Pseudosulfitobacter sp. DSM 107133: one gene and its partner. The protein of the gene in region 1 interacts with the protein of each later gene in a pairwise test. Links are inferred from orthologs where the notes say so. Each region holds a gene or a part of one and is shown on either strand. Other genes may lie near its edges. The genes, in order: DSM107133_RS17640 and rplL.

Region 1 (7,997 bases):
AAGTCGTTGCGCGGGCGGGTCGATCCGGACTGACCCGTGCTGGTCATTGGTGGAATTCTGGGCTTAGGTATCCGCGCCCCTGACAGGAGTCAGCCCCGTTGATACGCGCCACCGACAAAACCGGCCTTGCCATTGTGCTCAGCCTTGTTGCGCTTGCGCTGTTCGACGGCATGGGGCTGATTATCAAGCTGCTCTCTGCCGACTATTCCGCCGCCGAGTTGAGCGCATGGCGCAATATTTTTGGCCTGATCCCCGCAGTGATCGCCTTGGCCACTTCGCGGAAGTGGCGTGAAACCGGACGCAGTTTCAAGCTACGGCAGTGGAAGCTGGCCCTGTCGCGCGGGGCGATTGTGACCGTTGCCCAGCTGTTTTTCTACCTGTCGCTGGGACGGATGGAATTCGCCACAGCATCCACCATCACCTATGCCAACGCGCTGTTCATGACCGCGCTGGCGGTGCCGTTGCTGGGCGAAGTTGTCGGCTGGGTGCGATGGAGTGCGGTGATGATCGGCTTTGCCGGTGTGGTGCTGGTGATGCAGCCGGGCAGTGATACATTTTCAACCGATGCGCTATATCCGCTTGGGGCTGCGTTCATGTATGCGCTGGTCGCCGTGACCGCGCGGATGTTCGACGAGGATGTGCCCAGCCCCTTGGTCAGTTTCTATTCCAATTCGGCGGCGATGGTGGGGGCGACGCTGTTGGCGCTGGCCTTGGGCGGGTTCAGCCCTGTGGCGCTGCCGGATATCCCCTGGCTGATGGCGATGGGGGCATTCGGCGGCACGGCAGTGCTGATTATCGTGGTCAGCCAGCGCATGACGGAACAGGCGAACCTTGCCCCGTTTTCCTACTTTGGCATCCCGTTTGCGTTCCTGCTGGGCTGGCTGTTCTTTGGCGAGACCCCGTGGGACGCCCTGTTCCCCGGCGCGATCCTGATCGCGGCGGGCGGGTTGTTGATTGTGTGGCGGGAGCGAGGGAAGAAGGCGGCTTAAACCACCACTTCGATCTTATCCTGATCCCCGACACCGAACACCCGCTTGTAGCGGTCAATTTCCGACTGCGGGCCCATGGCCTTGTTGGGGTTGTCCGACAGTTTGACCGTCGGGCGTCCGTTGGCCGAGACTGCCTTGCACACCAGCGAGAACGGCGCCAGCGCATCGTCCGGCACCAGTCCGCGAAAGTCGTTGGTCAGCAGCGTGCCCCAGCCGAACGACGGCAGCACCCGCCCCTTGAACTGCTTGTGCAGCGCGATGATCTTGTCCACGTCCAGCCCGTCCGAGAAGATCACCCGCTTTTGCGTCGGGTCTTCGCCGCGGCTTTTCCACCAGTCGATGGCCACTTCGGCCGCTGCCGCCGGATCGCCGCTGTCGATGCGGATACCGGTCCAGCCGGCCAGCCAGTCGGGAGCGTTTTCGAGAAAGCCCCTGGTGCCATAGGTGTCAGGCAGGATGATGCGCAGGTTGCCTTCGTGTTCGTCGTGCCAGTCGGACAGCACGTCATAGGGCGCGCGGAACAGCGCGTCGTCGGTGTCCGCCAAAGCAGCATAGACCATCGGCAATTCATGCGCGTTGGTGCCGATGGCTTCCAGTTCGCGGTGCATGGCGATCAGGCAATTCGAGGTGCCGGTGAACTTGTCCCCCATACCTTCCTGCATGGCCTGAACACACCAGTCCTGCCACAGGAACGAATGACGGCGGCGTGTGCCAAAATCGGCGATGCCCAGACCGTCGACCTCGCGCAGGGCCTCGATCTTTTCCCAAACACGGGTCATGCCGCGCGCATAGAGGATTTGCAGCTCGAAACGGTCCATACGATCCAGCACCGCGCGGCCGCGCAGTTCCATCAGGATTGCCAGCGCAGGGATTTCCCATAGCATGACCTCGTGCCATTTGCCCTCAAACGTCAGCTCGTATTGGTCGCCCTTGCGTTCCAGATGGTAGGGCGGCAGGCGCAGGCCTTCGAACCATTCCATGAAATCAGAGCGGAACATCTGGCGTTTGCCGTAGAAGGTGTTGCCCCGCAGCCAGGTGCTTTCGCCGCGGGACAGCGACAGCGACCGCACATGGTCAAGCTGTTCGCGCAATTCGCCTTCGTCGATCAGGTCGGCCAGCGGCACCGATTTGGTGCGGTTGATCAGCGAGAATGTGACCTGCGTGTCCGGCTTGTTATGAAAGATGCTTTGACACATCAGCAGCTTGTAAAAGTCGGTGTCGATCAGAGAACGGATGATCGGGTCGATCTTCCACTTGTGATTCCAGACGCGGGTGGCGATGTCGACCATCTCGGGCATTCTCCGTTTGCTTTGCCTGTTTTGCCCGTTGACTTGGGCAGTGGCAAGGGCGCTGGTGCCTCAGGAGGTTAGGGACACGCCCGCCGCTTTCATGGCCTCGACCGCTGCGATCAGAGAACCGTCCAGATCAATGGCACGGCACAAATCCATCTGAACGGTTACGTCAAAACCAAGCTTCGCCGCATCCACCGCCGAGAAGTTCACGCAAAAATCAGTGGCCAGACCGACCATCGTTATTCGGTCGATGCCACGGGTGCGCAAATAGCCTTCCAGCCCTGTCGGCGTCTTATGGTCGTTCTCGAAGAACGCCGAATAGCTGTCGATGGCGGGGTTAAAGCCTTTGCGGATCACCATATCGGCGCGGTCGGTGTTCAGATCGGCGTGGAAAGCCGCCCCGTCGCTGCCCTGAATGCAGTGGTCGGGCCACAAAACCTGCGGGCCATAGGGCATCTGGATCAGCGCAAAAGGGTCGTGCCCTGCATGCGACGCGGCAAATGAGGAATGCCCCGCCGGATGCCAGTCTTGCGTCAGCACAACGGCGTCAGCAGATGCCATCAACGCGTTGATACCGGGCACGATCATATCGCCTTCGGCCACGGCGAGTGCGCCACCGGGGCAGAAATCGTTCTGGACGTCGATCACGATCAGGGTGTGGCTCATACGGTGTCTCCTGTTTGCCCTATGGCGTAGGCGGATGGCCGCGGCGGGTCAATGTTTGCGTCCTGTTCAGACAGCCATTTGCCGATGCGTGGCCAAAGCGTTTGCGCTGCAGCGCGCGAGCGGATCAGGCGGGCATGGTTGAAATCTTCGGGATAGCCTGTGGCGGTGCCACACAGTTCCAGCTGCGCCTGCGGGCCGAACATCTGCGCAAAATCGCGGCAGCCCGCGACGGGGGCGATCAACCGGTCGCCGCCCCCCGCCAGCACCAGCGTCGGCAGCTTTTGCGCGGCAAGGCGCGGCGACAGGGGGCCATGCGTGTCACCGATCACACCGGTGCGGTTCCAGCCCAGCCATTCGTCCATTATGCCCGACGCCTCGTTGCACGGCCCGATATTGATCAGCCGCACCGGCCAATAGCCACGCCTGCGCCCGATCTGCGCCAGCGCCAGCATGGTCATGCGAAACCGCCACGGCCCATCATAAAACCGCGTGGCCTGCGCACCCATCACGCACAGACTGCGGACGCGGGCGCGCAGGTCATGCCGCGCCAATGCCATTGCCATGGCCAGCCCTCCGCCGGAATGGGCCACCAGATGCACCGCCCCGTGTCGTTGTGCGACATAGGCAATGGCCTGCGCCATTTCGCCATCGCCTAGCCCGGTGTAGTCAAGGTGCTGAACCCGCCCCGCGCCAATGTCCCTGCCGCGCCATTCAATGATATAGGTGGGCCGCCCCGCGCCGATCTTCTGTGCCAGTGGCAGGCACGTCGCAGCGGTGGAAAATGTCCCGTGCGAGATCAGCACCGGCGTGCCGCTGCCATCGCTGACACGCAGCAATCGTCCCGGGCCTGTGAAATCTGTTATCTCGTCCATGTCCACAGCGTTCAGCCGAAGCACGGGCGCGTCAACGCTGCCGTGGCGTCTGCCTGCGGCAACCGTGCCTCTTGTCTGGTCGCGACGTCAGGCGTATTTGGCGTGGCATGTATATTATCGCTGCCCTTTACCACTTTACCCGCTTCGATGCGCCGGACGCGATCAAGCCTGCCTTGCTGGACCTGTGCATAGCCCAGGAGGTCAAAGGCACATTGCTGCTGGCGGGCGAAGGCATCAACGGCACCATCGCAGGCCCGCGCGCGGGTATCGACGCGGTGCTGGCGCATATTCGCGCGCTGCCCGGTTGCGCGGGGCTGGAGTGGAAGGAAAGCACGTCCGAAACGCCGCCCTTCGGCAAGATGAAGGTGCGGCTGAAGCGCGAGATCGTGACGATGGGCCAGCCCGATGTCGATCCGGCGGCGCGGACGGGGCATTATGTAAACCCCGCCGACTGGAACGCACTGATCACCCGCGACGATGTTGCCGTGATCGACACGCGCAACGATTACGAAGTGGCGATTGGCACTTTTGACGGCGCAATTGACCCGCAGACCGCCAGCTTTGGCGAGTTTCCCGCCTGGTGGGAGGCCAACAAGGACCGCTTTCACAACAAGAAGATCGCGATGTTCTGCACCGGCGGCATCCGCTGCGAGAAATCGACCAACTTCCTGTTGGGTCAGGGGATAGAAGATGTCTATCACCTGAAGGGCGGTATCCTGAAGTACCTTGAAGAGGTGCCCGAGCAGGACAGCACATGGAGCGGCAACTGCTTTGTCTTTGATGGGCGGGTCAGCGTGGGCCACGGGCTGCGGGTTGGGCCGCACATGCTGTGCCACGCCTGCCGCCGCCCCGTGTTGCCCGCCGATCAGGCGCGCCCCGAATACGAGGCCGGCGTCAGTTGTCACCTGTGCATCGACGAGACGTCAGAGGTCGACAAGGCGCGGTTCCGCGAGCGTCAGCGCCAGATCGAACTGGCCCGTGCGCGCGGCTTCGATCATCTGTCGGCGCCGATGGTCACGGGCAAGGGTGAGGCTTAGGCCGCGACTAAACCGGGCTTGCGTGGACGCGAACGTGACAACAGCCACAGCATGATGCCCACGTTCAACAGGTTAAAGGCAATGCCGTTCCAGAACGCCATCTGGTAGCTTCCGGTCACGTCATAGATCCAGCCCGACATCCAACCGCCGATCGCCATGCCTGCGATGGTTGCCATCAACACAAAACCGACCCAGGCACCAGCTGACCGCGCAGGCATGTATTCGCGCACGACCAGCGCATAGCTGGGCACGATCCCGCCCTGCGACAGACCAAAGATCAGCGACACCACATAAAGCGAAACCAGCCCGTCCGAAGGCAGGTAGAAAAACAGCGCCAGACATTGCAGCCCCGACCCGATCAACAGTGTGCGCACACCGCCCAACTGGTCGGCGACCATGCCCGATACCAGCCGCGAGAACACCCCGCCCAGCAGCATCAACGACAGCATTTCCGCGCCAGCAACCGGGCCATAGCCCAGATCGACGCAATAGCTGACAATATGCACCTGCGGCATCGACATCGCCACGCAACAGCCAACGCCTGCCAGCCCCAGCAACAGCGCAAGGTTTCGTGGTGACAGGCCCACAGATTTGGCGTTGCTGTCCGATGCAGCCTGTGCCGCGTTCTGCGCCTCCTGAGGAATGCGACGCCGCAGCAGCAGTGCCAGCGGGATCACGGTGACCAGTGTGACCACAGCCAGAAACGTGTAAACGCTGCGCCAGCCGCTGTCGGCCAGCAGCCCGGCCAGCACCATCGGCCAGATCGCGCCCGACAGGTAATTGCCGCTGGCAACGATGCCCACGGCTATGCCGCGTCGGCGCATGAACCAATGCGAGATATCCGCAATCAGCGGACCAAAACCTACCGCCGAGGCCAGACCGATCAACAGTTGCGCGGCGCTGAGCATGAACACCGAGGTTGCGAACAGGGCCAAAGTATAGCCCGCAGCAATCCCCAGGGCCGCCCCGATCAGTGATCCGGTCACGCCGAACCGGTCCACCGCACGGCCAATCGCAAAGTTGCCCAGCGCAAAGCCGACCATGGTAAGTGTATAGGGCATGGAGGCCTGCGCACGGGTCAGCGCAAATTCCGCTTCAAGCGCAGGCATGATCATGATCACCGCCCACATGCCGACATTGGCCACCATCGCGACGCCCAGCGTGATCAACAGCCGGGTCCACGAATATTTGCTGTCCAGAACCGTCATTTCATCCATGCCTGAATCCTTTTTTGCATCAGCGCAGAACTCGCGGTCCGGTGCAACCGCCGACACCTGCCAGGCCGCGGGCAAGTATTACCTACAATTACGTTTGTTAAGCCGCTGGAAAGGCTTGGCTGATAAATCTGCACTTGGGTGAATAAAAGGGTGAGTGACATGGCTGCGCAAAGCAATGCGGCGCCAATCATCATCAAACGTAAAAAGGTCGTAGGCGGCGGCGGGCATCATGGTGGTGCCTGGAAAGTTGCTTATGCGGACTTCGTGACCGCTATGATGGCCTTTTTTATGTTGATGTGGTTGTTGAACGCGACGACAGAAAAGCAACGCAAAGGGATCGCGGATTACTTTACGCCGACGATCGCTATCAATCGGGTGTCGGGCGGCGGCGACGGGTCGTTTGGCGGCGACAGCACGTTTTCAGAAGAAGCGCTGCCCTTTAGCGGTGTGCGTCCGGTGGTGGTCGCAAGCCGGGCAACCGGGTCCGAAGGCACGGACGATGCCGAAACCACCGAACTCAAGATGCTTGAATCCGAGCTTATGGGATTTGGCGGCGAATCTGCCCTCATGGAAAACGAGCTGGAACACGTCATTACCAAGCTGACGGACGAAGGTCTGGTTGTTGAGTTGTTCGCGATGCCTGACGCACCGCTGTTCGATCCGCAAACCGGACAGGCGACGCCCCTGCTGCAGCGACTGGCGGCCTTGCTGGTGCAAACCGGGCGGTCCGTGAAAAACGACATCGCGGTTGGCGCACATGTACCTGCCCAGCCGGTGGTGGTTGCCAATGTTCAGGTCTGGGACCGGTCGACCGAACAGGCAACAATCATGCGTCATTTGCTGGACGATGCCGGCCTGGCGGCGGGGCGGGTGAAACGCGTGACAGGATACGCCGACCGCGATCCCGCAACGCTGAACCCGATGGATATCCGCAACAACCGTATCAAAGTGGTCTTCCTGCGATAGCGGCCGGGCACTTTGACAAATAGAACGGATTTTATCTGTTAGTGCTGTGTTAAGCACACCGCGCCTATCTGTTGCATCAACTTGGTTCTGATGCAGCAGAAAGGCGTATCCATGACAATTTCTTCTTCGCTCAACGCAGGTATTGCGGGATTGCAGTCCAATGCGACGCGGCTGGGGTCGATTTCGGACAATATCGCGAACTCCAGCACTTTCGGATACAAGCGCGTGGTCACGGATTTCAACTCGCTGGTGCTGTCCAACTCGGGGGTGTCTTATACTGCGGGTGGCGTGCGGGCTTCTTCGCAACGGCTGATAAGCGAAAGCGGATCGCTGGTCAGCACGTCGAACGCCACCGATCTTGCGGTGCGCGGGCGCGGCATGTTGCCCGTCGCGGCAAAAGCAAGCGTGGTGGGCGGCGACAGCGCACCCGAAATGATGCTGACCACCACCGGCTCTTTCCGAGTGGACGAAGATGGCTATCTGGCCAGTGAATCCGGCCTGTTGCTGATGGGGTGGCCGGCCAACAACGATGGTACGTTCCAGTCATTTCCGCGCGACACCAATGACGGGCTCGAGCCGATCCAGTTCTCGCTGAATCTCAGTGGCGATCCGACCACGCAGGTGTCGCTGGGCCTGAATCTGCCCGCCACATCGACCATTGCCGGATCAGCCGGCGCAACGCAGAACCTGTCGGTCGAGTATTTTGACAACCTGGGCACATCGCAAAGCGTATCGCTGGAATTCACCCCCACCGTTCCAGCCACGGGCAGTTCAAATGAATGGACGATAACCATGCGCGATTCCGCGCAGGATGATGCCGTGGTCGGTGAATATGTCCTGACTTTCAACGATACACGCGCCGATGGCGGCACCATCGCATCGGTAACGACCGTGACGGGCGGGGCATATGATCCGGTAACGGGCGAGGTGATTGTCGACGTCGGCAGCGGCCCGGTTT
Region 2 (2,709 bases), 470 kb from region 1 along the record:
GCAAGGTTTCGTTCGACGCGGCCAAGCTGGCTGAAAACATCCGCGCCTTTGTTGGTGCCGTGGCCAAGGCGCGTCCCGCCGGTGCCAAAGGTACTTACATGAAAAAGGTCTCGCTCAGCTCCACAATGGGCCCGGGCGTGTCGGTTGACGTGGACAACGCGGTTACCGAGTAAGTTTTTCGGGGCAGGGGAAACCTTGCCCCGCACAAGATCCCGCGCAAGCGGGTTGGCGGGGACGCCTTTGTGGTTTCCCCGTTCTGTCCGAGACGGAGGGTGAATGCAGCCGCATTCATAATTCCTTCCTGAGATGGGAAACGAGATTTAAAGGATCCGCAACGCGGTGATTTTGGCCTCGGTCCCTGAAGCGGACCTAAGTGGTGACCCTTTGGGTTGCTGAATTGAGCCGGGGGGAAACCCCCATACTTGGAGTGAAACTGTGGATAGAGCCCAGAAAGAGAAAGTGGTCGAGGAACTCGGCCAAATCTTCGAAAGCTCTGGCGTCGTTGTGGTTGCCCACTACGCCGGTCTGACAGTTGCGAACATGCAAGATCTGCGTGCCCGTGCCGCCGAGCACGGAAGCGCAGTGCGTGTTGCCAAAAACAGGCTCGCCAAAATCGCCCTTGGTGGAAAGCCGTGCGAAAGCATCGGTGACCTCCTGACGGGTATGACCGTTCTGACCTTCTCCGAAGATCCCGTGGCTGCTGCCAAGGTGTCCGAGGACTTCGCCAAAGACCACGACAAATTCGTGATCCTTGGCGGTGCCATGGGTGAGAACGCTCTGGACCGGGCTGGTGTTACAGCTGTGTCGAAAATGCCTTCGCGCGAGGAGCTTATTGCTTCGATCGTGGGCTGCATCGCCGCACCTGCAAGCAACATCGCCGGGGCCATTGGCGCGCCTGCAAGCAACATCGCGTCCATCTTGTCCACAATCGAGGACAAGGCGGCTGCATAAAGCAACGTCATACTGGCGTGTGGTTGACCCATCACGTTGGAACACACATATCGTAACGGAAAGAGCTGAACATGGCTGATCTGAAAAAACTGGCAGAAGACATCGTTGGTCTGACCCTGCTGGAAGCACAAGAACTGAAAACAATCCTCAAAGACGAGTACGGCATCGAGCCCGCCGCTGGTGGCGCTGTGATGATGGCTGGTCCTGCTGACGCCGGTGGCGCAGCCGAGGAAGAGAAGACTGAATTCGACGTCGTTCTGAAAAACGCAGGCGCATCGAAAATCAACGTCATCAAAGAAGTCCGCGGCATCACAGGCCTGGGCCTGAAAGAAGCCAAAGACCTGGTCGAAGCCGGTGGCAAGATCAAAGAAGGCGTGTCGAAAGACGAAGCCGAAGAAATCAAAACCAAGCTGGAAGCAGCTGGCGCTGAAGTCGAACTGGCGTAAGCCAACCGCATGGGGCTTGCCCCATGTCGCATTCAAGGCTGGACCCGGAGTTTTCCGGGTCCAGCCGAACCTGTCTTGGCAAGGGCTTCTGAATGAAGCGTTTTCCAGGATGTGGTTTCAAAGGTCGGGAGGCACTCGGTGGGACGAGGGCCATGAATTGACCGAAACCCAACCATCTCGACTGGGCGGTGTACCGTGGCCCGACGGTGCGCGCGCTCGCAGAGAATCTGAAAGGTGACAGTTCACATGGCGCAATCCTTCCTTGGCCAGAAACGTCTTCGTAAATACTACGGCAAAATCCGCGAAGTGCTGGAAATGCCGAACCTGATCGAGGTCCAGAAATCCTCGTACGATCTTTTCCTGAACTCCGGCGACGCGGAAACCCCCACCGATGGTGATGGTATTCAGGGCGTGTTCCAATCGGTTTTCCCGATCAAGGATTTCAATGAAACCTCGATCCTTGAATACGTCAAATACGAGCTGGAAAAGCCGAAATACGACGTTGAGGAATGCCAGCAACGTGACATGACCTATAGCGCGCCGTTGAAAGTGACGCTGCGCCTGATCGTGTTTGATGTCGACGAAGACACAGGCGCGAAATCGGTCAAAGACATCAAAGAACAAGACGTGTTCATGGGCGACATGCCCCTGATGACGCCGAACGGCACTTTTGTCGTGAACGGCACCGAACGTGTGATCGTTTCCCAGATGCACCGTTCGCCGGGCGTGTTTTTTGACCACGACAAGGGCAAAACCCACTCTTCGGGCAAACTGCTGTTCGCCTGCCGCATCATTCCCTACCGCGGCAGCTGGCTGGACTTTGAATTCGACGCCAAGGACATCGTGTTCGCACGCATCGACCGCCGTCGGAAGCTTCCTGTCACGACCCTGCTTTATGCACTGGGTCTGGACCAGGAGGCGATCATGGACGCCTACTATAACACGATCACGTTCAAGCTGGAGAAGAACAAGGGCTGGGTCACGCCGTTCTTCCCCGACCGCGTGCGCGGCACCCGTCCCACATATGATCTGGTGAACGCAGCTTCGGGCGAAGTGATTGCGGAAGCCGGCAAGAAAATCACCCCCCGCGCGGTCAAACAGATGATTGACGCAGGCGATGTTGAAAACCTGCTGGTGCCCTTCGATCACATCGTTGGCAAATTCGCAGCCAAGGACATGATCAACGAGGAAACCGGCGCGATCTACATCGAAGCCGGTGACGAGCTGACGCTTGAGTATGACAAAGACGGCGATCTGATCGGCGGCACAGCCAAAGAGCTGATCGACGCAGGCATCACCGAGATCCCCGTGC

Evidence for each region.
Region 2: the proteins of DSM107133_RS17640 (region 1) and rplL interact in binary tests that used the Escherichia coli proteins (3 or more experiments, as listed by UniProt). The link is inferred for Pseudosulfitobacter sp. DSM 107133 from one-to-one orthologs.

The regions. Positions count from the first base shown.
Region 1 is NZ_CP085154.1:3,548,290-3,556,286, forward strand. What follows is about bases 3,100-5,891. They hold DSM107133_RS17640 (rhodanese-related sulfurtransferase), read left to right. Parts: upstream 3,100-3,926; coding sequence 3,927-4,856; downstream 4,857-5,891. Other genes in these bases: DSM107133_RS17635 (alpha/beta fold hydrolase), read right to left, coding at 3,100-3,819; DSM107133_RS17645 (MFS transporter), read right to left, coding at 4,853-5,891. Also shown: alternative ribosome rescue aminoacyl-tRNA hydrolase ArfB, read left to right, coding at 1-33; DSM107133_RS17620 (DMT family transporter), read left to right, coding at 99-989; pncB (nicotinate phosphoribosyltransferase), read right to left, coding at 986-2,278; pncA (bifunctional nicotinamidase/pyrazinamidase), read right to left, coding at 2,348-2,947; more of DSM107133_RS17635, read right to left, coding at 2,944-3,099; more of DSM107133_RS17645, read right to left, coding at 5,892-6,073; DSM107133_RS17650 (flagellar motor protein MotB), read left to right, coding at 6,233-7,039; DSM107133_RS17655 (flagellar hook-basal body complex protein), read left to right, coding at 7,151-7,997. UniProt on the Escherichia coli protein: Catalyzes oxygen-dependent 5-hydroxyuridine (ho5U) modification at position 34 in tRNAs, the first step in 5-carboxymethoxyuridine (cmo5U) biosynthesis.
Region 2 is NZ_CP085154.1:3,082,245-3,084,953, reverse strand. It holds rplL (50S ribosomal protein L7/L12), read left to right. Parts: upstream 1-1,022; coding sequence 1,023-1,397; downstream 1,398-2,709. Other genes in the region: rpoB (DNA-directed RNA polymerase subunit beta), read left to right, coding at 1,644-2,709; rplJ (50S ribosomal protein L10), read left to right, coding at 436-951; rplA (50S ribosomal protein L1), read left to right, coding at 1-173. UniProt on the Escherichia coli protein: The binding site for several of the GTPase factors involved in protein synthesis (IF-2, EF-Tu, EF-G and RF3). Is thus essential for accurate translation.